DNA from 3 places in the Oceanobacter antarcticus genome. Region 2 is predicted to be linked to each of the others. Evidence: predicted binding sites of a transcription regulator. Region 2 holds the regulator's gene; each other region holds the start of a gene.
The links. Region 2 encodes PhoB, which activates phosphate uptake and scavenging genes when phosphate is short. Its sites were predicted from a motif close to TGTCATANNNNTGTCANA; they were not measured.
Positions count from the first base shown of each region.

Region 1: WG929_RS17045 (Na/Pi symporter) is a predicted target of PhoB. The motif match lies at 6,503-6,520, and genes of this name have one in related genera.
Region 3: WG929_RS13185 (esterase-like activity of phytase family protein) is a predicted target of PhoB. The motif match lies at 6,269-6,286, and genes of this name have one in related genera.

Region 1 covers NZ_JBBKTX010000024.1:47,006-57,071, reverse strand. The annotation lists gene flgK (flagellar hook-associated protein FlgK) at 1-1,489, shown strand, start outside; gene flgL (flagellar hook-associated protein FlgL) at 1,536-2,774, shown strand; gene WG929_RS17065 (hypothetical protein) at 2,971-3,117, opposite strand; gene WG929_RS17060 (mechanosensitive ion channel family protein) at 3,328-4,452, shown strand; gene WG929_RS17055 (DUF805 domain-containing protein) at 4,573-4,953, shown strand; gene WG929_RS17050 (hypothetical protein) at 5,019-5,240, opposite strand; gene WG929_RS17045 (Na/Pi symporter) at 5,254-6,435, opposite strand; gene WG929_RS17040 (AAA family ATPase) at 6,819-7,691, shown strand; gene WG929_RS17035 (vWA domain-containing protein) at 7,694-8,872, shown strand; gene trhO (oxygen-dependent tRNA uridine(34) hydroxylase TrhO) at 8,939-9,955, opposite strand.
Region 2 covers NZ_JBBKTX010000013.1:30,643-40,708, forward strand. The annotation lists gene WG929_RS11475 (chorismate--pyruvate lyase family protein) at 121-705, shown strand; gene ubiA (4-hydroxybenzoate octaprenyltransferase) at 708-1,613, shown strand; gene phoB (phosphate regulon transcriptional regulator PhoB) at 1,723-2,421, shown strand; gene phoR (phosphate regulon sensor histidine kinase PhoR) at 2,427-3,734, shown strand; gene WG929_RS11495 (response regulator) at 3,715-4,596, opposite strand; gene cysZ (sulfate transporter CysZ) at 4,653-5,372, opposite strand; gene trmH (tRNA (guanosine(18)-2'-O)-methyltransferase TrmH) at 5,447-6,154, shown strand; gene WG929_RS11510 (DUF3392 family protein) at 6,943-7,263, opposite strand; tRNA gene WG929_RS11515 (tRNA-Thr) at 7,382-7,457, opposite strand; gene phoU (phosphate signaling complex protein PhoU) at 7,564-8,319, opposite strand; gene pstB (phosphate ABC transporter ATP-binding protein PstB) at 8,333-9,136, opposite strand; gene pstA (phosphate ABC transporter permease PstA) at 9,162-10,066, opposite strand, start outside.
Region 3 covers NZ_JBBKTX010000015.1:111,968-122,033, reverse strand. The annotation lists gene WG929_RS13200 (DNA alkylation repair protein) at 1-636, shown strand, start outside; gene WG929_RS13195 (2Fe-2S iron-sulfur cluster-binding protein) at 1,026-2,423, shown strand; gene WG929_RS13190 (hypothetical protein) at 2,964-3,410, shown strand; gene WG929_RS13185 (esterase-like activity of phytase family protein) at 3,684-6,209, opposite strand; gene WG929_RS13180 (efflux RND transporter permease subunit) at 6,418-9,519, opposite strand; gene WG929_RS13175 (efflux RND transporter periplasmic adaptor subunit) at 9,521-10,066, opposite strand, start outside.

The sequences.
Region 1 (10,066 bases), on a different contig from region 2:
CCGCTACGACGTGCTGGACAACAGTGATCCGGGCGAACCCGTGCCGCTGTTTCCGCCGATCAGTAATCAGACCTATATTCCCGGTATTACCAACAGCATTAATCTGGGCGAGCAGGGCCAGCTGGCGATGACCAGTTTCAGTGGTCAGTTGCCGGTGCGTGCCACTTATCAGCCACCAGAGCCAGCGGCAACGGTCAGTGCTGGTAACGGCCTGGCGGCTCAACGGTTTTCAATTTCTTATAACGATCCGACCAGTGGCCAGGCTGAATCCTTGCCGGGGCTGAATACGGCTGCCAATAGTTCGGCTCGAGCCATTGCCGAGCAGCTGAGCGAATACGATGGCATCGAGGCATCTGCCCGTACTACGGTGCAGTTGAGTCATTTTAGCGAAGACGACAACGGTTTTCTGGATCTGGGTGTCACGCTGAATGGTGTGGTGCTGACAGAAGCGCTGGGGCCAAGCCAACGCAAGTACGACGATAGCTGGCCGCCGACGGTACCGGATCCGGTTACCCCGGATTTTCTCGCCGGGCGCATTAATGCCAACTACGCTTTTCAGGAATTGGGTATTGTTGCCAGCAGCGATGGCGAGACATTGACCATCACGGCACTCAACGGCGATGACCTCAGTCTCGATATCAGCGGTGATCATGGCGATGGCTTCGACGTCAGCAATGGCCAGGCGATTGGCCTGACCCAGGTGGGAGAATCCCCCTACGATATTCTTAATGAATACGAAGGTTACGACTTCAGCCAGGGCGGGCCATATCGCTATGCTTTCGAGATTGAAAACCAGGGCAGCTTTGAGATTGAACTGAGCGCCAATTACGGCTCTGGCGAAGCATTGTTGAGCGGTGTTCGTCAGGCATTGGAAACCGCCGGATTTGCCTTTAACGGCGATCTGGATGTGGCGATTGATGAACGTGGCAATCTCTCGTTTCAGCCCCGCATGGCCCTGAATGGCACTGGCGTTTATGGCTCCAGCAAGCTGACCATGGGCGGACAGCTTAAGGTGGTGCTGGATGAAGGCATGACGCTGGCCACCAATACGCCGGGGAATAACCTGTTTGCCGCCGAGCCGGTGTTTGAATCCACCTATCGGGGGATAGACGTCAGCATTGCTGGGGCTGTGGTGGCGGGCGATGAATTTACCGTCGGCTTCAATGAAAACGGTATTTCCGACAGCCGTAATGGCGTGGCTCTGGCGGGTTTGCAAAACAGCGATACCGTTAATGGTTCCAGTACCTATTCCGAAGCCTATGCCATCGTGGTCGAGCGGGTTGGGGCAACCACCAGCCGAGCACAGACCAGCCGCGATTCCAGTGACGTACTGCTGACCACGTCGCAAGCAGCCTACAGCAGCGCTTCTGGCGTCAACCTTGATGAAGAGGCCGCTGCGTTGATGAAATACGAACTGGCTTACAACGCCAATGCCCAGGTGATTCAGGTGGCACGCGATATGTTTGACACTCTGATTTCAACCTTTTGATAACACACAGTGAGTCCCCGGCGGGGCCAATGGCGAGGTATCTGGTATGAGAATAACCACACTGCAAATGCATAAAACCGGCCTGGCCAATATGCTGGATAACCAGCAACAGTTGAATAAAACCCAGCAGCAGGTGGCCAGTGGCCGCCGGGTATTGACGCCATCGGATGACCCGGTTGCGGCTACCAGAATTCTGCAACTGGAGCAGGATCTGGCGCTGCGTGAGCAGTTTGAAACCAATATGACGGCCGCAGGCAATCGCCTGCAATTGGAAGAAGTAACGCTGGGCAGTATCAGCGACAGCTACGCGCGGCTGAAAGAGCTGACGGTAGAAGCCGGTGGCGGTACGCTGACCAAAAGCGATCGGCAGGCCATTGCCGCTGAAGTTGAGCAAATACAGCAAAGTCTGGTCGGGTTGTTTAATAGCCGCGATGCCAATGGTGAATACATGTTTGCCGGTTTTCAGGGGGGGGAAGCGCCGTTTCAACAGGTGCCGAACGGTCGTTATGAATATCAGGGCGATGGAGGCCAGCGGTTCCTTGCGATTGGCACCACCACCACCGTTGCAACAGGGGATTCTGGTAAAGACCTGTTTGTTGATGTAACGGCGGTCAAGAACAGCTTTACCACGGCAGTGAACCCGCTGAATCAGGGCACTACCCAGATCAATCCCGGTTTTGTGATCGACGAGGAGGCCTATGGTGATTTTTATCCCGACGACCTGGTGATTACTTTTAATCCAGAGTCGGCGCTGTTGCCGGAACAGGCAAACTTTACCGTGCGTCGAGCTTCCGACGGAAGGCCAGTGGAGGGATTGATCAACCAGCCTTATGCTCAAGGCCGGGAGCTGGAGGTGGCGGGCATGGCGTTGACGCTGAGCGGGTCGCCGGAATCCGGTGATCAGGTGATGGTACGTTCGACCCCGAAACAAAGTGTCACAGATACACTTTACCGGCTCGCCTATGGCCTCAATAACCTCGAAGACACACCCGACGACGCCAACACCTTGACCACGTTGATTGCCGATAGCCTGACCAATCTCGACTACGCACTGGCCACTGTTTCCCGAACCCAAAGCCAGATTGGTGCGCGCCTGAATGTGGTGGATAACACCCGCTCGCTGTCGGCGGATATTACGCTGGTGAATCAGCAAGTATTGTCGGAATTACAGGATGTAGACTTGGCCGAAGCGGTCAGTCGTATGTCGATGCAAACCACCTTGCTGGAAGCCGCACAAAAAAGTTACACCACCATCAGCCAGTTGAGCCTGTTTAACAGCATGTGAATACGGGATATGGGCACAGAGGTATGGGCACAGAACAGGCACAGCAGTGTATCGGTGGGGCCGGTTTGCTGCTTGTGGGGTGGCGGCCGATTTTCTTGTCCTGACTGCTTTTTCTTTTTGTTGATGTTTTCCATGAATACTTTCGGGGACATCTATTTAATCCGGTGCTCACTCTGGGCCACCGGATGGTTTCGAATCACGAAGCCGACTTGCAGGCCTGACGGGTCAAGTCAAAAGTCGGCGACACCGAGTCGAGATCATCCGGCAGCCCCCGAAGGGCGCGGGTTGCCGCCGTCCAGTGCGGTGTTGACGAATTTGAAAAGGACTCGTCATTTCGCTGCATTCGTCGCCTTGCCCTGAACAACGGCAACACTCGCGCAGAGCCGTGCAGGATTAAATAGATGTCCCCTTTCCGTTAATGTTTTCCGTCACTTCTGCTTGTCTCTGCTTTTAATCATCGTGAACATTGCGGTAGTGTCAGTTTTCTGCCGCTATTGGTAGATTGGTCGCCTGACGGTTATCAATGATTGACTGCTGAATGATTGGAGAAAACATGAACCACCTGGATCAGCTGGCCAACTACCTGGCTGAATTTAATTTGCCAGCCTGGAGTATCGCCCTGGGTATCACGCTGGCATCTCTGTTGTTGATGCTGGCGCTGAAGGGAATTGTTATTTCGCGGTTGCGGCGGGTAACGCAGCGTACCCCCTGGTTTTTCGATACCTTGCTGCTCAAGGCACTCAGTGCACCGATCACGATTGTGTTGGTGGGGTTTCATCTGCTGATTCTAGAACGGCTGTTCGAACACTTCGATATTAGTAGTCCGACTTTTACCACGGTGACCGGTGACTCGGCCCGTGTGTTTCTGATTGTGGCGTTGATTGTGTTTTTTGATCGTATCTCACGCGGCACCCTGGAGCATTACGCGAGCAGCTCGTCGTTGTTGTACAACAGTCAGGGTATCGCCCGTGGACTGCTGCGCGGGCTGGTCTTTGGCTTGGGGTTGCTGGTGTTGCTGGGCACTCTGGGGGTGTCGGTTACGCCGATTATTGCTTCACTGGGGATTACCTCTCTGGCGGTGGCGCTGGCCTTGCAGCCGACATTGGAGAACTTTTTTTCCGGTGTGCAGTTGCTGGTCGACAAGCCGTTTCAGGTGGGTGACTTTATTGAACTGGATTCTGGTGAGCAGGGCTACGTTCAGAAAATCGGCTGGCGCTCAACCTGGATCAAGATGCTGCAAAACAATACGGTGATCTTGCCTAACAGCCAGATTTCCCAGTCTCGTATCGTCAATTACGATTACCCGGTCAAGGAATTGTCGGTGCTGGTCGAAGTCGGGGTGCACTACAGTTCCGACTTGGAACAGGTTGAAGTGATCACCAAGGAGGTCGCCAAAGAAGTCTTGCAGCGGGTAGAAGGAGCCGAACCCTCTTTCACTCCTCGGGTGATGTTTCATTCCTTTGCCGATTCCAGCATTAACTTTACCGTGGTACTAAGAGCGCGGGAGTATGTCGATAATTTTGCCGTAAAATCCGCTTTTATCAAGGCACTGCACAAACGCTATGGTGAAGAAGGCATTACGATTCCGTATCCGATTCGGGCGATTAATACCGAGCAAGAGGGGGCCGTCTTTACATTGACGCAGCCGCCGGAGACAGCGTCAGCAGCAAAAGTTTGACCTTGGTCTCATCCTGCTACGCTAGTCAGGGTATGTCGTACCCAACGCAGTAGAATAAAGATCGTTCAGGTGTATCCCCGGCGCCTGGCCGACATGGAAACGGGGCAAAGGAGCGCAACTATGGAAAGTGTTATCACTGCATTCAAGCGGTCACTGGATTTTCAGGGACGTTCAGGCCGGAAGGAATACTGGCTGTTCTATCTGTTTACCCTGGTTATTTACGTCGTCTTGGCCGTACTGGCTGCGGCGACAGAAGCCATGCTGGTCGGCGTGTTGTTGGGTTTTTACGGCGTGGCAATTATTGTTCCCTCGCTGGCTGTCAGTATTCGCCGTATGCACGACTGTAATCGCAGTGGCTGGTGGATACTGATTAACCTGGTACCGCTGGTGGGTGTTTTTATCTATCTCTACTTTGCGGTCAGCAAAGGTACAGAAGGAGAAAACCGTTTTGGTGCCGATCCATTACAACCCGGTCAGGATCAGGATGTTGTAATGGCGTAATAAAGCGGGTTTGCCGACCAATAAAAAAGAGCGCCTGGCGCTCTTTTTTATTGGTTTTATCGTGCTCAGTGGCGATCAAACAGACTGCGTAATTCTTTTACCACAACCGGCCAGAAAGCACGCAGATCATCGTACTCATGATCCACTTCCTGTAGATACTGATCGAGATGATCAATGGCTTCATGTTGCTCGTCGGACTCAATACTGGCAAGACGGGTCTTCAGCTCCGCCAGACGAGCTTCCAGGCTTTCGATCTTGCGCTGTAATTCTTGCTTGTTTTCGCTCATGTCACAATCTCCCTTAAATACCCAGTAATTGGCTTCCACCAATCAGTACCAATGGGGCGACAAAAAATACACCCAGAATATACGCGCCCGCATACAATTTATTGGTCACTGCTGCATTGGCGAGTTTCTCTGCTGCCCACAGCGGAATGTTACGCAAGACCGGGATGCTGTAGATCAGTATCACGCCCATCATGTTGTAAATCAGGTGAATCAGTGCAATCTGCAAGGCAAATACTGCATTGGGGCCGGTAATGGCCGTTGCTGCCAGCAGCGCGGTCACGCAGGTGCCGATATTGGCACCGAGTGTAAACGGATATATCTGGCGCAAGCTGAAGACACCGCTACCGGCCAGCGGTACGATCAGGCTAGTGGTGGTTGAGCTGGACTGAACCAGCACGGTAATCAGGGTGCCGGAAGCAATACCGGATACCGGGCCACGGCCAACAGCGGCGTGGAGAATGTTTTTGGCCTTGCCGACCAGCAAGGACTTCAACAGTTTGCCGATCAGGGTGATGACGGCAAAAATGGTTGCGATACCCAGAATCACCATAATGATGCCAGCGGCCGTGTCTGGTGCCAGGCTTTCCAACTGATGCTGGATAAATTTTACCGGCGGCTTGATCAGCGGCTTGATGAAATTGACGCCATTCATCGACAGCGAATCGGCACCGACGAGAAAGGAAGCCAGGTGGCTACCGACCTTCTGCAACATGCCAAACATGATTTCCAGCGGCAGGAAGATCACCACGCACACCAGATTAAAAAAATCGTGTACGGTCGCGGCGGCAAAGGCCCGGCGAAACTCTTCACCCTGGCGAACGTGGCCAAGGCTGACGATGGTGTTGGTGATAGTGGTACCAATGTTGGCACCCATCACCATCGGAATGGCAATCTCAACAGGCAAGCCACCGGCGACCAAACCAACAATAATAGACGTGACCGTGCTGGATGACTGGATCAGGGCGGTGGCGACTGTACCCACAATCAATCCTGTCAGCGGGTTACTGGCAAAGTCGAACAGCTCTTTGGCATGTTCTCCGGCAGATAATTTGAAGCCACTGCCAATAATGGATACAGCGACTAGCAAAAAGTAAACGAGGCCGGCAATTTTCAGCCAGTTCAGCCAATGGGCATTGGGGGAGAGCTGGCTGTTGCTCTGCTCAGTTGATGGAGCGTTTGCAGTGGTATCGTTCATACAGGGCGATGGCTCATCCGGTTGGTTTTATCCTGGTTCAGGAAAATCGGGCATGGTCTCCGATAAATGTGACATTTACATGACAAAGTGGATCTTCGACATTCGACACCGTCCCCGAGGCGGGTTGGGCTGGCGTTTGTCACATATAAATGAGTAGCCGCTGGGTACGACGTTTTTAAATCGTAAAGATGTCCGCTGTCCTGATGGACGTCAGCGTGGCGTTGGCTGGCACGGAGGGTGGTATACAGGGGCGTTTTGGCTGACCCCCAAAAGCGTGATGACAGAATGGTGTTTATTGGATGTTTTCCATTTGGTTGATAGACCCTTTCCAACAGCAGCCGGTATTTTTATACTGCGGAGTCTGAAAACCCCGGAGAGTTTGCATGACTGATCCCCGCTCTAGTTCTACGCGTACCCGTTTTGAGGGTACAAGCGACTACATCGCCACCCCGCAACTGCAAATGGCGGTCAATGCGGCGATTACCCTGCAAAAACCCCTGCTGTTAAAAGGCGAGCCGGGCACCGGTAAAACCATGCTGGCGGAACAATTGGCCGATGCACTGGGCACTGAGCTGATTCAATGGCACATCAAAAGTACCACTCGGGCGCATCAGGGCTTGTATGAGTACGACGCCGTATCGCGGCTACGCGATTCACAGCTGGGTTCCGACCAGGTACAGGACATTCGTAATTACATTGTGAAGGGCAAACTCTGGGAAGCCTTTGACGCTGATAAACCTGTGGTGTTGCTGATTGATGAAATCGACAAGGCCGACATTGAATTCCCCAACGACCTGTTGCTCGAACTCGATAAAATGGAGTTTTTTGTCTACGAGACTCAGGAAAAGGTGGTGGCCAGGCATCGGCCCATTATTCTGATCACCAGCAATAACGAAAAAGAACTGCCCGATGCCTTCCTGCGGCGTTGCTTTTTCCACTACATCGACTTCCCTGATCGCGACACCATGCAACGCATTGTTGATGTGCACTTCGACAACATCAAGCAAGCGTTGGTCAGCACGGCACTGGATGTGTTCTTTGACCTGCGTAAGGTGCCAGGTCTGAAGAAAAAACCGTCCACCTCGGAAATGATCGACTGGCTCAAATTGCTGCTGGCCGACGACATTGGCCTCGATGCCCTGCAAAACAAGCAAGGTACCCAGGCGATTCCGCCATTACACGGTGCGCTGGTGAAAAACGAGCAAGACGTACAGCTGTTAGAAAAACTTGCCTTTATGAGCCGCCGCCGGAGCTGATTGTGCTGATTGATTTCTTCCAGGTGGTCAGGGCCTCCGGTGTTCCGGCGTCAGTACGAGAATACCTCGATCTGCTGCGGGCGTTGCAACACGGCCTGGTGTTCGCCGACGCCGATGAGTTCTACGCGCTGGCACGGCTCTGTCTGGTGAAAGACGAAAAGTACTACGATCGTTTTGACCGCGCCTTTGCCACCTACTTCAGTGGACTGGAGTCCTTTTCGGGTGCTCTCGACGAATTGAACCTGCCCGAAGACTGGTTGCGCAAGGAAATGGAACGGGTGATGACCGAAGCCCAGAAAGCCGAAGTGCAAGGGCTGGGCAGCCTCGATAAAATACTCGAAGCCTTGCGGGAGCGACTGGAAAACCAGACCAAGCGTCATCAGGGTGGCAGCAAGAACATCGGCACTGGCGGTACTTCAGCCTTTGGCGCGTTTGGCTACAATCCTGAAGGCATACGTATAGAACAGGGCGAAAGCCGCCATCGCAAAGCCGTTAAAGTGTGGGAAGAACGCAACTACCGCAACCTCGACGACAGCATCGAGTTGGGCATTCGTAACGTCAAGGTGGCGCTGCGCCGACTGCGTAAATTCGCCCGCCAGGGTGCGGCTGACCAGCTCGACCTTGACGACACCATCCGCGCTACCGCCCAGAACGCTGGTTACCTTGATCTCAAGCTGGTGCCCGAACGCCATAACGCCATCAAAGTCCTGCTCTTCTTTGACGTCGGCGGCTCCATGGATGAACATATCCGCGCTTGTGAAGAACTCTTTTCCGCCGCCCGTGCCGAGTTCAAACACATGGAAAGCTTCTACTTCCATAACTGTCTGTATGAATCGGTGTGGCGCAACAATAACCGCCGCCACCAGGAACGTATCAGCACCTGGGACGTCTTGCACAAATACGGCAACGACTACAAAATCATTTTCGTCGGCGACGCCAGCATGGCCCCCTATGAAGTGACTCATGTGGGTGGCAGCGTTGAACATTACAATGACGAAGCCGGAGCGGTCTGGCTACAACGCATTACCCGGCAGTTCCCTCACGTCGCCTGGCTTAACCCCACACCGCAACAATGGTGGGGGCCTTATGGCTCGCTCGGTATGATTCAGCAGCTGATGGAAAACCGTATGTATCCACTCAGTGTAGAAGGCATCACCGCAGCGATTAAAGAGCTGACTTGAAAGGAGCCGGGTGTTTTCGCGTGTGTGGTACTGTCAAATCTCTGGCCCATGCTCTCGGCGCACGTCTTAATCTTGTTGCCGCTGCTGTTCCTTGAAAGCCAGTTTTTCCTGACGGCGCCGTTCGATGATGTCTTGCAGGTCGTTCCCCAGGTGTTCTTCGCCGCGTTGTTTGGCCAGTTGCATCTGATGTTCGCGCTGGCGGAAACGGTCGCGTTGCTGGTCTGAATATTCATCAATACAGAAGTGGCAACTAACGCCCTGCAGGTAATGTTCCGACTGTTTGTCGGCTTCGGTGATTGGGCGGCGACAGGCATGACACTGGTCGAATTCGCCTTTTTCCAGTTTATGGTTAACCGTCACGCGATTGTCGAAGACAAAGCATTCGCCTTCCCACAGGGTGTCTTCTTCAGGCACTTCTTCCAAGTATTTCAGAATACCGCCTTCGAGGTGGTAGACCTCGTCAAAACCCTGTTCTTTCAGGTAGGCGGTGGACTTTTCACAGCGTATGCCGCCGGTGCAGAACATGGCGATTTTCTTGTGTTTTTCCGGGTCGAGGTTTTCCTTCACATATTGGGGGAATTCGCGGAAGGTTTTGGTGTTTGGGTCTAATGCGCCCTTGAAGGTACCGATGCCGACTTCGTAGTCGTTGCGGGTATCAACCAGCAAGACTTCCGGGTCGGCAATCAGCGCGTTCCATTCTTGCGGTTTGACGTAGGTGCCGACGACACGTTTGGGGTCGATGCCTTCGACACCCATCGTCACAATCTCTTTTTTGAGTTTGACCTTGGTACGGTAGAAGGGTTGTTCATCGTCGTAGGATTCTTTGCAGCCAATATTGGTCAGGCGTTGATCCTGACGCAGATAAGCCAGCAGGCCGTCGATGGCTTCACGGCTACCCGCCACGGTGCCGTTGATGCCTTCGTTAGCCAGCAGCAGTGTGCCTTTGACGTTCAGCTTGAGCATGGCGTCGAGTAGCGGCTGACGCAGTGCTTCGACGTTGTCGAGGGTTACAAACTTGTACATGGCGCAGACTACAAAGGGGCCGTTTGCCGGAGTCTCACTGGAGACAGGGGAAAGTGTCATGGTGTCCTCGCTGCCCGGAACGTAAAACCGGAGCGTGATGATTTTCGGGGCGCGGAGTATACAAAAAAATCAGCGCTATTTCAGTCGCGTTGGTACGAGCTGTCACTAAAA
Region 2 (10,066 bases):
CCGCCGTTTATCACTCGTGTCAGCGGTAAAGGCGCCTAAGCTACTGGCCAACCCGGATAAAATCAATGGACAGGGCAATCCTCTTGCCAGTAAATGCGATTTGCCGCATGCTGCGCCGCCATGAAAAGCACTACACCCCGATACCACGCCCGGCTGTTGGCAACCGCGCCTCGCTGGAGTGGACGTTTTCAAACTGCGCTGGCGGGCATTCCCCGACCCTGGCGCTACTGGCTTGATGACGCCGGATCGCTGACCAAACGTTTGCAGGCGCTGAATCCCGCTGAGTTTTCGGTCGATGTCGTCAGACAATATCACGGCCCAGCCTTGCCCTCTGAATGTGCCGACCTGAAATTGCGCTGGCGGCAACCGGTATGGGTACGCGAAGTATCACTGCGCCAGGGGCAATACGAGCTGGTAAGAGCCCGTACCGTCATTCCCTTGACCAGCTTGGCAAGGGTTGGTCAGCCAATTCGTCATCTTGGCAATCGTTCTCTTGGCAGCTACTTATTCAGCCAGGCCAGCTTGCGCCGACAACCATTGAAGTTCAGTCAAGCCTGTCAACCGGTAACCGACAGTGCGCATTGTTTTTGCTGGACAAGGCGCTCCGTGTTTACAATCAACGGTGCGCCTCTACTGGTAACGGAGGCGTTCTCTTCGCTACTGCTATCACCGCGCTTCCATTCGCCAGACGACACAAGGCATTGATTATGCAATCACCTCTGTCTGCCACACTCGATAAACTCTGGCCACGCTGGCATCAGTGGATTCAGCTGACCCGGCTGAACAAACCGGTCGGTTCCTACCTGCTGTTATGGCCGATGCTATGGGCGCTATGGGTGGCCGCCGAAGGTTTGCCATCGATTGCCAACCTGGTGATTTTTACCCTCGGAGTATTTGTGATGCGCTCCGCCGGTTGTGTCATCAACGACTACGCCGATCGTCATATCGACCGCCACGTCAAACGCACGCAGGATCGGCCCCTGACGCAGGGCCGCATAGCCGACCGCGAGGCGCTGATCGGTTTTGTTATGCTCTGTCTGATCGGCTTGCTGCTGGTGTTAATGACCAATACCCTGACCCTCTGGCTGTCACTCGGCGGGGTTGCTCTGGCAGCACTTTATCCTTACATGAAACGCCACACGCACCTGCCACAGGTGTTTCTCGGAGCTGCGTTCTCCTGGGCAATTCCCATGGCGTTCGCTGCGCAAGCCAATGAACTGACATCCCTCTGCTGGCTGTTATTTATTGCTAACGTCTGCTGGACCGTCGGCTATGACACCATTTATGCCATGGTCGACCGCGACGATGATCTGTTGATCGGTGTCAAAAGCACCGCAATCCTGTTTGGTGATCTGGACGTCACCATGATTGCCATTCTTTATGGCATGGCGCATTTTTGTCTGCTACTGACAGGCAGCCAATTAGACGCAGGGTGGCCATTCTACCTCGCCTGGTTAATTGCAGGTGGTTATTTGTGGTGGCAATTACGTGCCATCCGCAGCCGTGAGCGTATGGCCTGTTTAAAGGAGTTTCTGGCAGCTCACTGGTATGGCGCGATTATTTGGGTTGGCCTGGTGCTGAACTACGCCCTGGCGACGCCATCTTTGCCCTGATCAGGCAATATGCTTGACGCCAATCTCAGCAGTGTCACATGCTTGTAACACTGGATCAGTGTAATACCCCCGCATTATTCCTATTGTGACATTTGCGTGACGAGCCGTTATGACCAAAGCAGGCAAGACCGTTCTTATTGTGGACGATGAAGCCCCGATCCGGGAAATGATAGCCGTGGCCCTGGAAATGGCCGGGTATGAATGCCTTGAAGCAGCGAATGTACAGGAAGCACATGCGCAGATTATCGACAGAAAGCCAGATATGATTTTGCTTGACTGGATGCTGCCAGGCACCAGCGGTGTCGAGTTTGCTCGCCGCCTCAAGCGCGAAGATCGAACTGCCGAGCTGCCGATCATCATGCTGACTGCCAAGGGCGAAGAAGATAACAAGGTTCAAGGACTGGAAGCGGGGGCGGACGATTACATCACCAAACCGTTTTCACCGCGTGAGCTGGTGGCGCGCCTGAAGGCCGTTTTACGGCGCTCAACGCCGCAAGGCATTGAAGAACCAATCGAGGTCAGTGGCCTGATGCTCGACCCGGTCTGTCACCGGGTGACCGCCCATGGTAACCCGATTGATATTGGCCCTACCGAGTACCGCCTGTTGCAATTTTTCATGACCCATCAGGAGCGCGCCTACTCCCGCGCCCAGCTACTGGATCAGGTATGGGGTGGTAATGTCTACGTTGAAGAACGTACCGTCGATGTCCATATTCGCCGTCTGCGCAAGGCGCTTGGCGAATCCCACGAACAGCTGATTCAGACCGTTCGTGGCACGGGCTATCGCTTTTCGATCAAAGCCTCCTGATTTTGATGACCCCTGTCTGGCGCAGAGAGCTGCGCCGAATCCTTTATCTGCTGATACTTGCCGTTGGCTGTGGCTACTATTATTTTGGCAAGCCACTGGAAGCCCTGTGCCTGATGATGGGCATCTATATCTCCTGGCAGTGGCTGCAGCTCTATCGCCTGCATCGCTGGCTGGATCAGGGACAAACCACCGTCTTGCCACGCACACTCGGTATCTGGGGTTCCATTTTTACGGAAAACCAGCGCTTGCAACAAAGCAGCATCAAACATCAACAGCGCTTGCAGGCCATTATCAACCGCATACAGGATTCAACCGCCGCGCTGCAGGATTCGGTATTGATGGTCGACGCCACCGGGGCACTGGAGTTCTGGAATCAGGCCGCTCAAAACTACCTTGGCTTACGCAGCCCGGTTGATATTGGCCAGCCCATTACCAACCTGATTCGAACGCCGGAGTTCAAGGCCTACTTCGACAAGGCGGACTACCGCGAACCGCTGACCATTCGCTCTCCAATCAACCCGCGTATTTACCTGCAATTCAATATCACCTTGTTTGGCCGTAAAGACCGCTTGATCCTGGTGCATGACGTCACCCGCCTGAAGCAACTGGAAGAAATGCGCAAAGACTTCGTCGCCAACGTCAGCCACGAGTTACGCACCCCCCTCACGGTGATTTCCGGCTACGTCGAAACCATGCAAGCTGCTTCTGAAATGTTGCCACCCCGCTGGGGACGCATGCTGCAACAGATGAGCGAGCAGAGTCATCGCATGGAAAATCTGCTCAAGGATCTGCTGATGCTGTCGCGGCTGGAAACAGGTGAGAATGAGCAGGCTCAGCCAGTGGCGTTGCAACCGCTGCTGGAAGCGATTCGCCGTGACGCAGCCTCTCTCAGCAGCAACAAACACACTCTCTCGCTGAGTATTGACCACGACCAAAAGCTGATGGGGTTTTATAACGAACTCCGCAGTGCCTTTTCCAACCTGGTATTTAATGCGGTGAAATACACCCCCGAAGGCGGCCATGTGAAGCTGCACTGGTACTCAGAGGGCGGCAAAGGTTATTTCAGTGTTACTGACAACGGCATCGGTATTGCTCATCATCATATTCCCCGCCTGACCGAGCGTTTCTATCGCGCCGACCCGAGCCGCAGCATCGCCACCGGCGGCACCGGTCTAGGACTGGCCATCGTCAAACACGTATTGCTGCATCATGATGGTGAACTGCAAATCAGCAGCGAAGAAGGCAAGGGCAGCACGTTTACCTGCGTTTTCCCCGGCAGTCGTCTTTCTGACACTAGCGCGCCTGGCCAATAAACCGCGACAAGGCATCCAGCTTGTCCGGATCGTCATCGACAAAGCGCAGTCGAATCTGGACAGTCTCGGCGTCCGGATGCGGCTCTTGCGCCTGCAACATGCGAACAAACGCATTAATCCGGGCAATATCACCATTGTCAGGATGAATCACATCAACAACGGCCTGCTCCAGTAACACCGGCAGTGCATCCTGACGCCGAAAAACACCAATCATTTCCTGCAAGCTGATGTCCCGGATAACCAGCCGGGCTTCAACGCCAGAGGCAAAACGGACATTGGCCTGGCCTTTTGCGCCGGTTTTTGACACCGGTTCAGGATGCGGGGATCTGGCCAGCAAGGGAGAAACAACGGCGGCTCTGGCCGCCCCTGGTGCAGTCTTGCCCACCAGCGCCTGATTGCCCACATTCCCCATCAACACCGAAGCGCCACTACGGTCTGCTGAAGGTACTGCTTGTTCCGATACGGTAGCTGGTCTTACTTTCAAATGCCGAAACACCATACGGCTCAGCTTGTCGACAAAGGCATCCCGCGTAAACGGTTTGCCAATATAGCTGGAAACACCGGCTTCAACAGCCTTGAGTACGTGATCACGATCACCACGACTGGTGATCATCATAAAAGGCGTGGCTTTGTAATTCGGTTGCTCGCGCATCCATTTCAATACCTCGATACCCGACATCTCAGGCATTTCCCAATCACACAGAACCAGATCAAAACGATGGCTATCCAATAGCGCCACCGCCTTGCGGCCATTGGTCGCCTCAATCAGCTCACAACCGGGATAGGTTTGACGCACGGCTTTTTTCACCAGATCACGAATAAACGCCGCGTCGTCGACTAGCAGAATTGTCAGCTCAGCCATCTGCTGCACCTCGGTCAGCAACTTATATCCTGGCACCCTGACGGTGCCCCGAATCTTCAGCTTAGCCGAGACTGATCAGATTGCCGTTGCAGCTGCCACAAGGTTGCACCGATCACCGCTGCCGGTGGCACCAGGCAGTTCAGCAGCGGAATCGTCATCAATACCGACACCGAGGCACCAAAGCCCCAGGCCGTCCAGCGTTGCGTCGCCACTTGTTCGCGACTGGCACGAAAATCCTGCTGCTGGTTGTCCAGGGTATAGTCGCTGTACTGCAACGCCATCACCCAGCTACCAAACCAGAACCAGGCCAGCGGCATCAACAAATTGAGGCCAGGCACAAACGACAGCAACAACAGCAGCAAATAACGCGGCAGGTAATAACCCATTTTGACCAGTTCACGCATCAGCGTACGGGGAATCAGTGCAGCAATGGATTCATCCTCGACCACATGGCCCTGGCGCCGTTCGATCTTGCCTGCCAGCAAGCCATAAAACGGGCTTGCCAACAGCAACAGCACTGCACTGAACAGATAACCTGAAATCAGTGTCGAGAGTAATAACATCAAGGGCACAACCAGCCAGGCAAGCCATCCGAACCAACCGGAGTCCAGCCACTCCCAGCTGGTAACAGACTCAACCAGCCAATAAATACCCAGCGCCAGCAACACCAGATTAATCAGAATGGGCAGCCAGACGTAACGGCGTATTCCCGGTTCATTCAACAGTGTAAAGCCGCGCCACAAATAGCCGGCTCCTATCAATAAATTGTCTTTCATACCTGTTCCGTGCATAAAACTGGAAGGTTTTATACAATGCCGCCCCGTTTTGAGCCAGAGAGACATCGCCGACCATGACGCCAGAACGCCTGAGTTGTGTCATCAACACCCTCAACCGACGCCAGCCAGACCTGTCGGTGATTACCGATGAAGTCTACAAATCGCACAACCTCGCTGCGATTGCCCGCTCCTGTGATGCCTTTGGCGTTCAGGATGTGCACTGCGTATGGCCAACGACCACCTACCGGCTCAACAGTGTCACTAGCGCAGCCGCTGCAGGCTCAGAGAGCTGGGTCACGGTCAATACGCATCCGGATATCGAAGCCGCCATCCGTAGCCACCAGCAGCGCGGCATCAAAGTCTGTGCAGCCCATCTGACAGACCGGGCTATCGACTTCCGCGAATATGACTTTACCCAACCAACCGCGATACTGATGGGCACAGAGAAAGAAGGGGTCAGTGATGCGGCCTCCGAACTGGCTGACGAACATCTGATCATTCCCATGCTGGGTATGGTACATTCCTTCAATGTCTCCGTTGCGGCGGCAATCATTCTTTGTGAAGCCGCCCGCCAGCGCCAGCGGGCAGGTATGTTTGAACAGCGTCACCTGAACGATGTACGATTCAGTGCTTTGTTATTTGAATGGTGCCAACCATCGGCAGCCAGACTCTGCCAGAAGCATAACCTTCCCTATCCGGCACTGCGAGAAGACGGTGAAATTGCTGATCCGCAAGCTTTTTCACAACAAGTGAACGCACAGAGCGCGCACACCTCCCGGTAATCAGCCAGCGTTATTTTCCTTCCCACGACAGACAAAGAGAGATACACCCACATACCTGTGCGAGATGTCGCACAAACGTGTGGGAAATCCGTAAGCTGGCCTGCAATACTCCTCTCATCCGTCCCAACCAAAAATATAACCCTTTGTTTTTCATGGAATTTATTTTTCATTTCAATTTTATGGCAGGCAATTGGCAGCTTTGTGGAACTTCTGCTCACGGCCAACTTTGGTAAAGTGACGATCACAGGGACAGGAAATCAACGGAAGATGGCCAGGATGGCACCCGCTTCAGGAAGAAGCGGAGCAGGATATAGCACAGGCAAGTGCAGCCAGGACGGCAAAGGAAATGGACATAGCACATGATGTGCCGGACAAACCAGGGATTGGCGATAAGGGATCAGGACGGCTCGGTTGAGCAACACAAGGGAATGTCAGGACACACCTCTGGAAGAGGTTCAGGGATATTCGTCATTGGATGATCAGCCAGGAAGGCAAGGCAAATGGATTGGATTGCCCACGGAAGACCGGCCAGGAGGCCTACCAGGAAGGTAAAAGGACAATGAGAGCAATGGATTTGCTCAGGGATGACCAACACGATGGACTGTGACAAGGACGATGCCAGAGGAACCAGGACTGTTCCAGGGTGCTGTGGCGGCCTGTACAGGATGTACTAGTCGCCCAATTTTTTAGCCCCTATTGTTTCTTCAGCTGCACTCCGCACTATCTGCATCTTGCCAGATTCTCACCGCGCTATTCGATTACCCACCCGGCGTACCAACCAATCACCGTTACCCCTTGTGGTATCTCTCCGCCAGAATCCCCAGCACCAAAAAACTCCCCACAACAGAGGCCACATAGACAGGCGCTGACAGACCGATTAACACTCGGGCCAGTAAAGGTACCAACCAGACCGTTAACGTGCCGTAGCCAAAGGTACAGAGCGCGACAAAGATCAAGACCCGAAAGCCTACCCAGTACTGCCTCACCAGCTTCCGTACCGTTCGATTAATACTGTCTCCAAAGACCACCAGCAGAGTCGCAATAATCGCCAACGCTATTTCATCATTGTAGGGGCGTAACCACCCGGACAAGGAAATCAACAATGCCATTTACGACGGCTCCTTCTATCCAGCACCAATAGTTTGGTCATAATATACTGCGGGTTTACCGTGAACTGTCAGAATAGCAGACATAAAAAAACCCGCGATATACGCGGGTTTAAAGTACTGGTGCCGGCACCAAGAGTCGAACTCGGGACCTACTGATTACAAGTCAGTTGCTCTACCAACTGAGCTATACCGGCTAAGTGGGCAGGGATACTATAGATACTTCCAACACCCGTCAATATTTTTTTTACCTAACCTACTGAAAAACCCACGCTTTCTGGAAAATTCCAGCCCGAACTCGGTTTACTCTCCGGAATGAGGCAAATCATCCTTGTGAGCGCGCTCTTCCATTTCTGTAATGGAGCTATGACGCACATCGGCACCACTGACAACGTAGATCACTTGCTCAGATATGTTCCGGGCATGGTCGCCAATACGTTCGATCGCGCGCAAAATCCAGAGTATGTTAATCGCCTGACCGATGGAGCGAGGATCTTCCATCATATAGGTAATCAGCTCTCGCAACGCGGCAGAATATTGCTGATCCACGAGCTTGTCGTTACGAACCACATCGAGTGCGCCATCGACGTCATTCCGGGCAAAGGCATTCAGCGCTCCTGAAATCATTTTGCCAATTTCTGCGCCCATATAACGAATCGACTGCTGGCAATAGCCACTATTGGTCGAGCCACTGATTTCCAGTGCATGAACGGCAATTTTGGTTGCTTCATCGCCGATACGTTCAAGATCGCGAACCACGCGAGAGACGGCCAGAACCATACGCAGGTCGGAAGCCGCCGGTTGTCGACGCACAAGAATCTGGGTGCATTCCCGGTCGATAGCGACTTCCATACGATCCACGTCATCTTCCCGGCGAATGATGTCATCTGCGGGGGTCGTGTCACCGGTGGTAATCGCTTCAATGGCGTTGGCTACCTGGCGCTCGACCAGCCCGCCCATTTCCATCATCTGGCTACGAATGGCTTCGAGATCCGAATTGAATTGACCGGATATATGCTGGCTGAAGTTCATTTCAACCGGTGCGCCCTTGTTTGGCAATTGTGCTCTCCTTTTAGCCGAAACGGCCAGTAATATACGCCTCAGTCAGTGCATGTTGCGGCGTGGTAAACACGAGATCAGTCGGGTTTACCTCAATCAACTGACCCAGGTGAAAGTACGCGGTGCGTTGGGATACCCGAGCCGCTTGCTGCATTGAGTGAGTAACAATCGCGATAGTGTAGTTCTCTCGCAATTCGTCAATCAATTCTTCAATTTTAGCAGTTGCAATCGGATCCAGCGCAGAACATGGCTCATCCATAAGGATCACCTCGGGATCCACAGCAATTGTTCGTGCTATACACAAACGCTGTTGCTGACCACCCGACAGACCAGTACCCGGTGAATGTAACCGGTCTTTCACTTCCGACCACAAACCGGCCCGCTGCAAGCTGCGCTCGACCACTTCATCCAGTTCATCACGATGATTCACCAGCCCGTGAATACGCGGGCCATAGGAAACATTGTCGAAGATGGATTTTGGAAACGGGTTCGGTTTCTGAAAAACCATTCCGACCCGCGCCCGCAGAGGTACCACGTCGACTTTTGGGCCGTATATATCCTCGTCATCAAGCAGAATATCCCCCGTAACCCGGCAGATATCAATGGTATCGTTCATCCGGTTAAGACAACGCAAGAAAGTTGACTTGCCACAACCCGATGGCCCGATCAATGCAATCACTTCGTTGGCACCAATGTCCAGACTTACGTCAAAGATGGCCTGTTTGTCGGCATAGAAGACGCCAACACTGCGGGCTTTCAGCTTGGGAGAGTCGCAGAACGGTTCGCCGTCGGTTTTGTGGTTTTCGATAATACTCATAACAAAAAATCCGGATAGTTAGCGTTTACCAGCGTCGTTCAAGACGACGACGCAGCCAGACTGCAGCAGTGTTCATCATGATCAGGAAGGCCAGCAATACGATGATGGCTCCCGAAGTCCGTTCAGTGAATGCTTGTTCGGGGCTGTCGGACCAAAGAAAGATCTGCACAGGCAACACCGTCGACGGATCCGTAATAAACCCTGGCACATCGACCACAAAAGCAATCATGCCGATCATTAATAATGGTGCAGTTTCACCCAGCGCCTGAGCCATACCGATAATGGTTCCCGTCAGCATACCCGGCAGCGCCAGTGGCAATACATGATGAAAGACCACCTGCATCTTTGAGGCACCCAACCCGAAGGCGGCCTCACGAATGGAGGGCGGTACGGATTTGATCGCCGCTCGACCGGAAATAATAATGGTCGGCAATGTCATTAATGTCAGCACCAGGCCACCAATCAATGGCGTTGAACGGGCGACACCAAAGATGTTGATAAAAATCGCCAGCCCCAGTAAGCCAAACGTAATACTCGGCACCGCCGCCAGGTTATTGATATTGATTTCAACAATTTCGGTGACACGATTTTTGGGGGCAAACTCTTCCAGATAAATCGCTGCCGCCACCCCGATAGGGAACGAGAGCAGGAAGGTTACCATCAGCGTCAGAAAGGTTCCCATCATGGCACCATGAACACCGGCCAACTCTGGTTCCCGCGAATCACCATTGGTAAAGAAGGTTGTACTGAAGCGACTTTTCAAACGCCCATCAGACGCCCACTGTTCGAGCCAGCCCAGCTGTAATTCGCTCAGGCGTCCGGCACGGCCTTCATCGCGCTCATGCTTGAACCACTGGTCTACATCATCATCCATGATCAGTTCGATATTTAAGGCGGTACCAATCAGATCCGGGTTGTCCAGTACTGCTT
Region 3 (10,066 bases), on a different contig from region 2:
CGACCGCGTCTGCCATGGGCGCGGCGATTACCCGAATTTCAGCGCGATCCAACGCCGGTACTGGCGTTACTGGAAGAGCTTAAAGACGACTCGGAGCTTTATGTACGGCGCTCGGTTGCCAATAACCTCAATGATATTGGCAAGGATCACCCGGAATTGCTGGTGGACGTCTGTCGTCGCTGGATGGTGGATGCATCCGCAGAGCGTCGCTGGGTGGTACGTCATGCGTTACGTTCAGCGGTTAAACGCTGCGATGTCGCTGCTCTGGCGGTACTCGGGTTTGACAGTGAGCAAACCGTACGGGTGGAACAGACTGGTGTTCAACCGGGGGTTGTGCCGATGGGTGGGGACGTGGAATTGCAGGCAACGCTGACATTACCGAAATCCGCCCGTGAACCGCTGCGGCTGATGGTGGATTTTCGGGTGCACTATGTCAAAGCCAGTGGCCGTACCTCGGCCAAGGTGTTTAAACTGAAACAGCTGACGCTGGTGCCAGGCCAAATCGTGACGCTCAGCAAAAAACTGTCGCTAACGGACAAGAGTACCCGTCGCCATTATCCGGGTGTGCATGGTATTGAACTGCTGGTTAATGGTAAAGCCTGGCCATTGGGGGAATTTGAGTTACATCTCACGTAACATCTACAACTCTGTGAGTAACATGACCGGTTAACGATTCGATTGTATCCGCTGTCTGCCAATAGCACGTTTTCGCCGTGACCTGTCGGACTTCGGGCTGTCCTATTGCAGAAAAACTGAATCTTGCCTCACTTTTGCGCAAAAAACGCTCAAACCAGACTTCCTCTCGCGACGAACGCCTAAGTCCGACAGGCTCCGAGGGGCGTTCTATCATTGAGAGCGCCCCCGTGGTGCATCAGCAAGTCACTACTATGGAATAGTGGAGTGGCGGAATAGCGTAGATTGTCATAAGCAGGGTTATGGAAAACCGCTGTTTTTTATGGTGTATTGTTCACTTATTCCGGTTTATTCATCACTATCCCTGTCAGATAGGGCACAACGAGTACGCCATGCCAGAGGTTTGTTATCAGGGGCGCATTTTTCAATTACGAGAGGATGAAACCATTCTGGCGGGCCTGCTGCGTCAGGGGGTTGAACTCGAGTATTCTTGCCGGGCAGGTGTCTGTAACGCCTGCATCATCAGGGCAACGGCATTTGACCCGGATCTGGAACGGCTAAAAACTGGAACACTGGCACCTAACCTGGTGGCGAGCGGGCATTTTCTACCTTGTAAAACACGGCTCAAGGGTTCCATCGAACTGCTTGATCCTGCTCCTGGACTGGCTGATAACCCTGTTTATGCAAGGACGACGGTGACCGGGCGGGTGGTTGGCAAGCGCTGGTTGACCGATGACATTGTACAGTTACATGTTCAGCCATCGGTTGATGTGATTTATAAGGCCGGGCAGTTTGTCTGGCTCTACCACTCAGATGGCCAGGCACGTCCCTATTCGCTGGCTTGCTCTCCGCAACGCCGACAGCCGTTGGAGTTTCATATTCGTCGTCATGATCAGGGCCATGTCAGCCGCTGGATTACGGACGAGTTGACGGCGGGTACGGACATTGCTCTCAGTCTGGCGGATGGTGACTGTTGCCTTGAAGACGGTATGAATACGGTGGTGATGGTGGCTTTTGGTGCCGGATTGGCCCCCATGGCTGGTATTAGTCAGCAAATACTGGATGGTGGTGAAGCGGCTGTGGGTGGACACCTGCTCCATGTCGCCCATGGCAAGAGTGGCTTGTATGGCGAATCAGACAGTTGGGATCTGGCGGGTGAGATACAGGCAAGTGCCTCAATGCAATACACCGGTCTTGAAAGTCGTAGTGAACTGTTTACATCACTGGCGTCGTTGAACAGCCGTTATTGCGATGCCTACTGGTTTTTATGTGGTAGCCCGGACGCGGTGTATCAGAGTCGCGATGAGTTATTACGGCTGGGGATTCCGGAAGGCCGTATGCGGTTTGATCCGTTTGAAAGCCAACCGCTGGTGGCTTTGCCAGAGAATGACGAGTGTCAGCCTGATTATCCGGATCCTCAACCAGAGCTTTGGGCCTGGCTCAATGAAGACAATCGCCTTGCCACCATCGTGGCAGACTTCTACCTGCAGATTTTTGCTGATCCGATTTTGTCCCCTTATTTTGAAAACATCTCCCGGCGTCGTTCCAGGGAAAAGGTTTTCAGCTTCTATCAGCGCGTGTTTAGTGGTGAGCCGAGTTTTTTTGGAGACAGGCCTGACCATGCCCATCACTGGATGGTTCATAGCGACGATATTTTTGATTATCAACTGCTGTTGATGGAACAAACCCTGAAAAATCATGAAATGCCCGGCTTGCTGATCACCATCTGGATGAGCTACGAAGAGTACTTTCGCCGCGATATTATCAAAACCCGGCCGGAAGGGTATTGACGGAACGTGCCTGCCTGCAGGCGCTGTCGGTCAGCAAGCGGCTACCGTAAGATTATAAAATGAGTATCTGTAACGGTTGTCAGACCGCTATCGATAACGCTACCGAAGTACGTGTCATCTCATACGAGTCATATTGACTGCTTCTGTGTTCTTTTTAATCCCCGCTTGTGGATCATAAAAGGCCAATTCTTTTTAGTTGTTAAGTCAAACTTTATTTTTTCACCCCCTTTGTTTGTTCTCTTTGTTAGTCTGGCCGATGTGGTTGGGAAGCACGACCAGCGGCTCGAATATCTGGTGGTGTTCATTCAATGCGTTATGCATTAAACCTGCATCTGCGCACATGTCGCCGGGTTTTTGTCTCGGGGGGAACCAGTGATCGCTATCGATAGCCGTAACAGGTAGTTCGATTCCCGGCGTTTTTTGTGGCAAGGGGGGTGGAATGCTGTCAAAAAAGTAACGTTTCTGAAGTGAGTAGTAGAGCGTTTGTCAGACAGGGATTCACCGCTCAAAAAGGATGGTAGATAACTCAGGAGAGACTGCGTGAACGCTGCAGCTATAGATACACCAGCGGAAAAAGCATTATTTGCGCTGGCATTAAAATATGAAGTGATTACCGGTAATCGGGTGAAATGGCGGCAAGATACAGAAGCTGCTTTTCAGATGGTAATGGAGGCGTTATCGAGTAGCAGGAACGAATTATTTCAGGCGGCGGTGGCCTTTCTGGAAGCTCAGCCTGTTGCCGGACGCAAGGCTTTTTTACGATTACAGCAGGAGATTGTACCGGACGGTTTTGAAGCACGGGTTGAAATGTATCGAGGGGTTGCCTTTCGACAACTTCGATCCACGGATGCGGATCAGCAGGCAGGCGAGCAGAGTCTGGTGCACAGGACTTACCGTGGCGTTGCCTACGAAGAGCCGGTAACACGCAAGGATGCCAAGTCGGATAGTCGTGAGGGTAAACGGTTATATCGGGGGCGACGTTATTAGCTCTGTTGATATCACTTGAACCGCCGGTGAGCATCATCAGGCCAATGCCCGTCAGGGAAGAAAGGGGTCAAAGGTGAGGTGCTAACCGAGGGGAGGCGGATCAGAGTAAATGTCAATCTCTGATGATTGTTGAACCCGATAACCGGGCAAAACCGCATTGTCATAAAAAACCCGTACTCAGGAGAGCACGGGTTTTTTATGCCTATCGTTTTTATGCGATGTCTTCGCGGCAATGTTTGCGGGCCAAAGCCCGCTTGGGCGGTTTGAACCGGTTTAATTCAGCTGACCCAGATTGATCAGCTGGATCTCACCGCTGTTGTCGTCAACACCGTCGTTGTCATTAACAATGTAGACGTCGCCAGAAGCGGTCATGGCAGACCCTTCGATCTTCTCAGGTACCAGTCCACCGGCGGCTTTCAGGTCATCCATCAGGTCACGCACCAATGTCTTGCTGATGGTGGTCTCACTGCTGATATTGGTCATATCAATCTTGTACAGGCGCTTGATTGCGGCATCCGGGCCACCCTGATTATCGCGCTCCAACACCAGGAAGCGGCCGTCACCCAGTGAAGTGATGTCGGACAAGCCGACCCAGCCGCCATTCTGGGATTCAACCGCATCCAGTGGGTAGAATACAAAACTCCAGCTCTGGGTCGTGAGGTCGTAAATGCCAATACGCGGGTTGGCTTCGCTGTTCCAGGCGCGCTGGAAGGCAACATACAGCTTGCCGTCGTATGCGGCGACACCTTCGAAACCAAAACGCAGCTGCACTGCATTCAGGGTATCCGGCAAGGTAACGACGTCGGAGATCACGCCAGCAGAGTCGGCATGGAAGAGAAAATTCAGCTTGGTGATGTCGCGGGCATCATCGTTGAAGGTGCCCGCGCCTTCGGAAGCAATCCAGAAGCTGCCATCGGTCATAACGGCAATACCTTCGCCGTCAATATTGAGCGACTTGTCGTCATTGATCATGGCAGCCAGGTCAGCATCGTCGAAGCTGTTGGCGTCGATAGCAGCTCCTGACGTTGAGACGGCGGCAAAAATATCATTGCTGTCCAGCAGCTTGATTTCGGTGGTCAGCATGGCTGGCTTGGTGCTGATATCGATACCAAATACGCGGTTCTGACCATAGAAGCTGTCTTCCAGCGACCACAGCATGTCAGCATTGGATGGATCGGCAGACAAGCCGGACAGGGCGGAGAATGGGATCGGCGAGCCATCGGCGCGTTCTTCAGAGATGATGGTTGGGTAGGCATCTTCTTGCTGCGCCAGGCGGTAGATGTTCAGGCTGCCACGGAACTTGCCACCACGATCATCTTCTTCGCTGGCGGCCACCAGCAGGTTGCGGGAAGGAATCGCCTTGACGCCTTCAGGCCCCATCGCGGCTGGCAGTACCTGGAACAGCTCTGGATTGGCAGGGTCGGCCATGTCGAAGACAAATACCAGGCTGGCGCGCTCGGAGTTGACGAACAGGAAGCCGTTGTCACCAAACTTGCCGTATTCAGCATTTTCCAGCTCGGCACCCTTGTTGCCGGAACGGCCGTCGGGATATTGGCCGATCATGGCCACGACCTGATCCATCATCAGCGATTCAACTACATCACCAGAGGTATTGAATACCGTGAAGGTACGGCTGCCCCCGTTCATGTCACCTTCGTCAGCGGTCACAAACAGTTCATTGTTCACCCAGGTAACACCGTCTGGTTCGCGTGGAACATCCAGTTTTGATTCGGTCTGGGAGATGATGGCAGGATCTTCTTCGGTCAGGTCAACACCGTCGAGGTCAACCGTGCCGGCGCTGAAGTGGTTAATGACGCTGGCGGTTGCCAGATCAACCAGTACCAGATGGTTGTTTTCCTGCATGGTGACAATGGCAATATTGTTGTCATTGATGTCGACGTATTCTGGTTCCGGGTCGGTGGGGGCAATATCCGCCAGCCCAGTCATATCAACCTGGGTGGTTGTCCAGTTGGCCGGGTCGCTATCGCTGGTATCAACCACCATCAGGAAACCGGCGGGCAATTGTGGCGAAACATCAATCTGACCGTCGTCCAGGTCTTCGTCGCGTTCGTTTTCGATCGCAACGGCGGCGTACAGGCCGTCGTGGCTAACAGCCACAGAATCTGGCTGGCCGCCCATATCAATCGTCGCAACAATGGTCTGGGTCGCAATATCAACGACCGTCAGTGAGCCGGAAGGTGTAACGAAGTCTGTCGAGGTATTAACCCCTACCAGAACATAGTTGCCCACTACGGCCACCGACGTTGGCTCTCCGCCGACATCCAGTGTACCTGCTGCTACCGGGTTGGCAGGATCCTTGATATCAACAAAACCGATCTGCTCCATTGGGCTGTCGGTGTAGATCAGGGTCAGGCCATCCTTGCTGTAATCGACGATTTCCGCCACGGTTTGGGTATCGGTATCACAGCTAGCAGAAATCTGCTGACACACCGGGAACGTCGCGATGCGAACAAAGTTCATCTCTTTGTTGGCGTTACACAGGTAGCTGGTTGCGGTGATTTCGTCGGCATCCAGTGCGCCGTCGCTGTTCAGATCGACACCGGAGTCAACCTGTAGGCCACCGGCGTAGCATTCGGCGCTCAGCTCTGGCAGTTCAGTTTGCTTGATCAGGCTGACCAGACCAGCAGTCCCTGCCGATCCGGTAGAGCCGTTTGTACCATTTTGTCCAGTTTCACCCTGGGCACCATCTTTGCCATTTTTACCATCATCGCCAGCACAGCCCGCCAGCATAAACGGCGTGGCCAGGGCAATTGCCTGAACCAGTTTCAATAGTTGCATCGTTCCATCTCACCTTGTTGTTTTGGAGGCAACATAATGTGGAACTTAAATGTCAGGGGTGTTGCACAAGGATGACAATGGTTTGTATTGGCAGAGTCGGCTGTTAGGGGACACTAGCCGGTTTGTTAACGGAGGCGCGAACGCGGGTTCCGGTTGGTAGGAACCCGTATTGCATTTGAGCGACAAGCAGGGGTCGTTTGCCATCCGCTCAGGCTGGAATTTTCACTCTGTGAGCGTAACTGTACAATACCGGCACAACGCCCAGTGTCAGTATCGTGGCGAAGCCGAGCCCAAAGGCGATGACCACTGCCATGCTGTTGAAAAAGGGGTCGGTCAACAGCGGCACCATGCCCAAAATAGTGGTAAGCGCTGCCATGGTGACTGGGCGCAAGCGACTGACTGCGGCATCAAAGATAGCGTCGTAGCCATTTTTACCGCTGCGGTCTTCCAATTGAATCTGATCCACCAGCACGATGCCGTTTTTGACGATCATGCCGGATAGGCTGAGGAATCCCAGCAACGCCATAAAGCCAAACTCGGCCCTGAGCAGCAACATACCCGCAGTGACGCCAATAATGGCCAGTGGTACACAGGCCCAGATCACCAGCGCTGCCCGTAATTCGTTAAACAGCAGTATGGTGATGATAAACATGATCAGGTAGCCCATTGGCAGCGAGGCGAATACGTTGGCTTGCGCATCTCGGGACGATTCGTACTCTCCGCCCCATTCCAGTTGATAGCCGGCGGGGAGTGGAATGGCTTCCAGCTGGGGGCGTATCCGCTGGAACAATTCGTCGGCAGTTTGGGCTGAGGCAAAGGATGGGTCGGCCAGAACTTCGATGGTACGTTTGCGGTCGCGACGCATGATCAGCGGATCTTCAAAGGTAATATCAAAGCGGTCGACCACTTGCTGAATCGGGATGTAGCGGTTAAACACCGGACTCCAGATTTGCAAGTCCATCAGGTTGTTGACGTTCAGGCGTTCCTGTTCCGGTGGACGCAAGACCATGGGTTTTAGGTGGGTGCCTTCCCGGTACAGTCCGACCTGTTTGCCGGAGAAACTCAGTTGCAGCAGGTCGTCGAGATCCTGTTTGGAAATACCTGCTCGCCGGGCTGCCTCTTCTTGCAGATGCGGACGAATAACTTTCACTCGTTCGCGCCAGTTGTGACGGATGTTATCGGCTGCCGGGTCGGTGCGCAGGATCTGTTCTGCCTGCTCGGCCAGCATTCGCAGTTCAGTTTGATCCGGGCCGGAAAAACGGGCTTCAATCTTGGCCGGAGTACTGGAACCAATTTGCAGCCGCTGGAATTTGACAAACGCGTTAGGCATATCGGTGGCGGTGTATTGTTGGGCACTGCTGATCAGCGCCGGAATCTGCTCGCGTTGTTCGGTACGGATCAACACCTGGGCAAAAGCGGCATATTGCTTTTCTGGAGCGTACGTCAGCATAAACCGGACTTCTCCTTGGCCAACGGTGGACGAGGTAAATTCCACGCCTTGCTGTTGCTGAAACCATTGCTCCAGTTTGCGGGCCTGCTTCTGAGTTGCAAGGATATCGCTGCCTTCCGGTAACCAGATATCCGCCAGAAAAATGGGGGTATTGGATGGCGGAAAAAACGCTCGCTTGACCTGACCAAAGCCGACAACAGCGACCACCATCAAGGTAACCATCAGTATCATGGATACACCACGATGATGCAGCATGGTCGCCAGAATGGCACGGTAACCGTTATACAGGGCACCTTGATAAGGGGCGGACGAATCCGTCTTGCCGTTTTCAGCCGGGCTGGCGTGACTGAGTTGCTCCCGAAATAACAGATTGCAGAGGAAGGGGGTCAGGGTCAGTGCCGTTACCCAGCTGAGTAACAGCGAAATCATCAGGACATAAAACAGCGAACCGACAAACTCGCCCACCGAATCCGGCGACAGTCCGATAGGTGCGAAAGCGGTGATGGCAATCACGGTAGCCCCCAGTAATGGCCACTGGGTTTGTTTTACAATATCAAAAGCCGCCTGAACCCGGCTCTGACCACGCTGCAAGCCGACCATAATGCCTTCGGTAATAACCAGTGCGTTATCAACCAGCATCCCCAACGCAATAATCAGCGCCCCGAGGGAGATACGATGCAGATTGATACCAAACGTTGCCATGGCAATAAAAGTGCCGAGTATGGTCAGTAGCAGGATGGCACCAATAATCAGTCCTGCCCTGACACCCATAAACAGCAGCAATACGGCAATCACAATGACGACGGCCATGGCGAGGTTGAGAATAAAATTCTGCGATGAAGCATCGACTTCAGCGGGCTGATCGTAAATGGTATGCAACGCCATGCCGAGAGGACGGTTGTTATCCAGTTCTGCCAGTTTGGCCCGGACCTGTGCGCCGACTTCGATGACATTAACACTGTCGGTAAAGGCGATACCCAAGCGTAGCGAGGGTATCGCCTGATAGTTCTCCAGGTGGGTCGGATTTTCGGTAACCCCGGTCGTAATACGGGCAATGTCTTGCAGATAAATCAGTTTGTCGGAGCCCGGTGTGCTGATCAGCAGGTCGCCCAGCTCCTGAACGCTCTGGAATTCACCAGTCGGATGGATACGAATATATTCATTGCCAACCCGGATGTGTCCGGCGTTGCTGACACTGTTCTGGGTTTGTAATAACTGGTACAGACGCGACAGCGGAATACCCAGGTTGGTCATTTGTTCGTGGGAAATATCAATAAAGACCTGTTGTTGTTGATCTCCGGCAATCTCGATATTGGCAACACCTTCCAGGGTCATCAGTTCGCGTTTGAGGTACTCGGCATAGTCGAACAATCCGCTGTAATCAAAACCGTCGCCAGTTAACGCCAGCAGTACACCAAAGACGTCACCAAAGTTATCCAGCACGATGGGAGTGGCAGAACCTGGTGGTAATGAGCTGGTCTTGTCGTGGATCTTGCGCCGCAGTTCGTCCCATATTTGCGGCAGAGTGTCGCCCTGATATTCGGATTTAACTTGAATGTGTATCTGTGACAATCCGGCTTTGGAGATGGAGTCCAGGTGTTTGATGTAGGGCAAGGACTGGATGGTGTCTTCAAGCCTGGCAGTGACTTCTTCCTCTACCTGCAAGGGGCTGGCACCTGGGTAGTAGGTGTAGACCATGGCTTCCTTGATGGTGAACTTCGGATCTTCAAGGCGGCCAAGCCCGAGGTAGCTGATGATGCCACCTGCCAACAGAATCAGTACCAGCATCCAGCTGGTGGTACTGTGCTGGATGAAATAAGTGGCAGCATTAAGTTGGTTGACGGTGTTGGGTTGCGACATGTCAGAGACCTTGTTCCTGAATCCATGGGCGGATTACCATGCCTTCGCGGGCCTGGTGCACTCCCGCTGCCAAAATCCGGTCACCGGGGTTGAGACCAGCCACAATTTCAAGGCCTTCCTGGGTCAGTCGGCCGGTTTCAACCGCCTGGGCAACCAGTGCATTCTGTTCGTTTAGCCGCCATACCATGCCTTGCTTGCTGCCTGTCGCCTGCTTTGCCTGCTGAAATATGGCCTGGGCGGGCACCAGCACATTGCTGTCGTTGACGGCCAGTATCTGGTTCAGGTCGGCGTAGACACTGGCAGACATACCAGGGAGTGGATTGAAATCGGCGGGTTGGGGCAAGGTGACCAGTAACCGATAGCTGCCAGTCGCCGGATCGGCTTGGGTATTATGCTCCTTGTAGGTCGCCTTGAAGCGTTGGCCGGGCAGGGCATCAAATGCCACATCTGGATGGTAGCTGCTGCCGGATTGGCTGAGCTGAATCATCAGCTGTTCCGGCACCTGGATACTGACAACCAGCTGGCCGCGAGCCTGCAATTTCAGTAA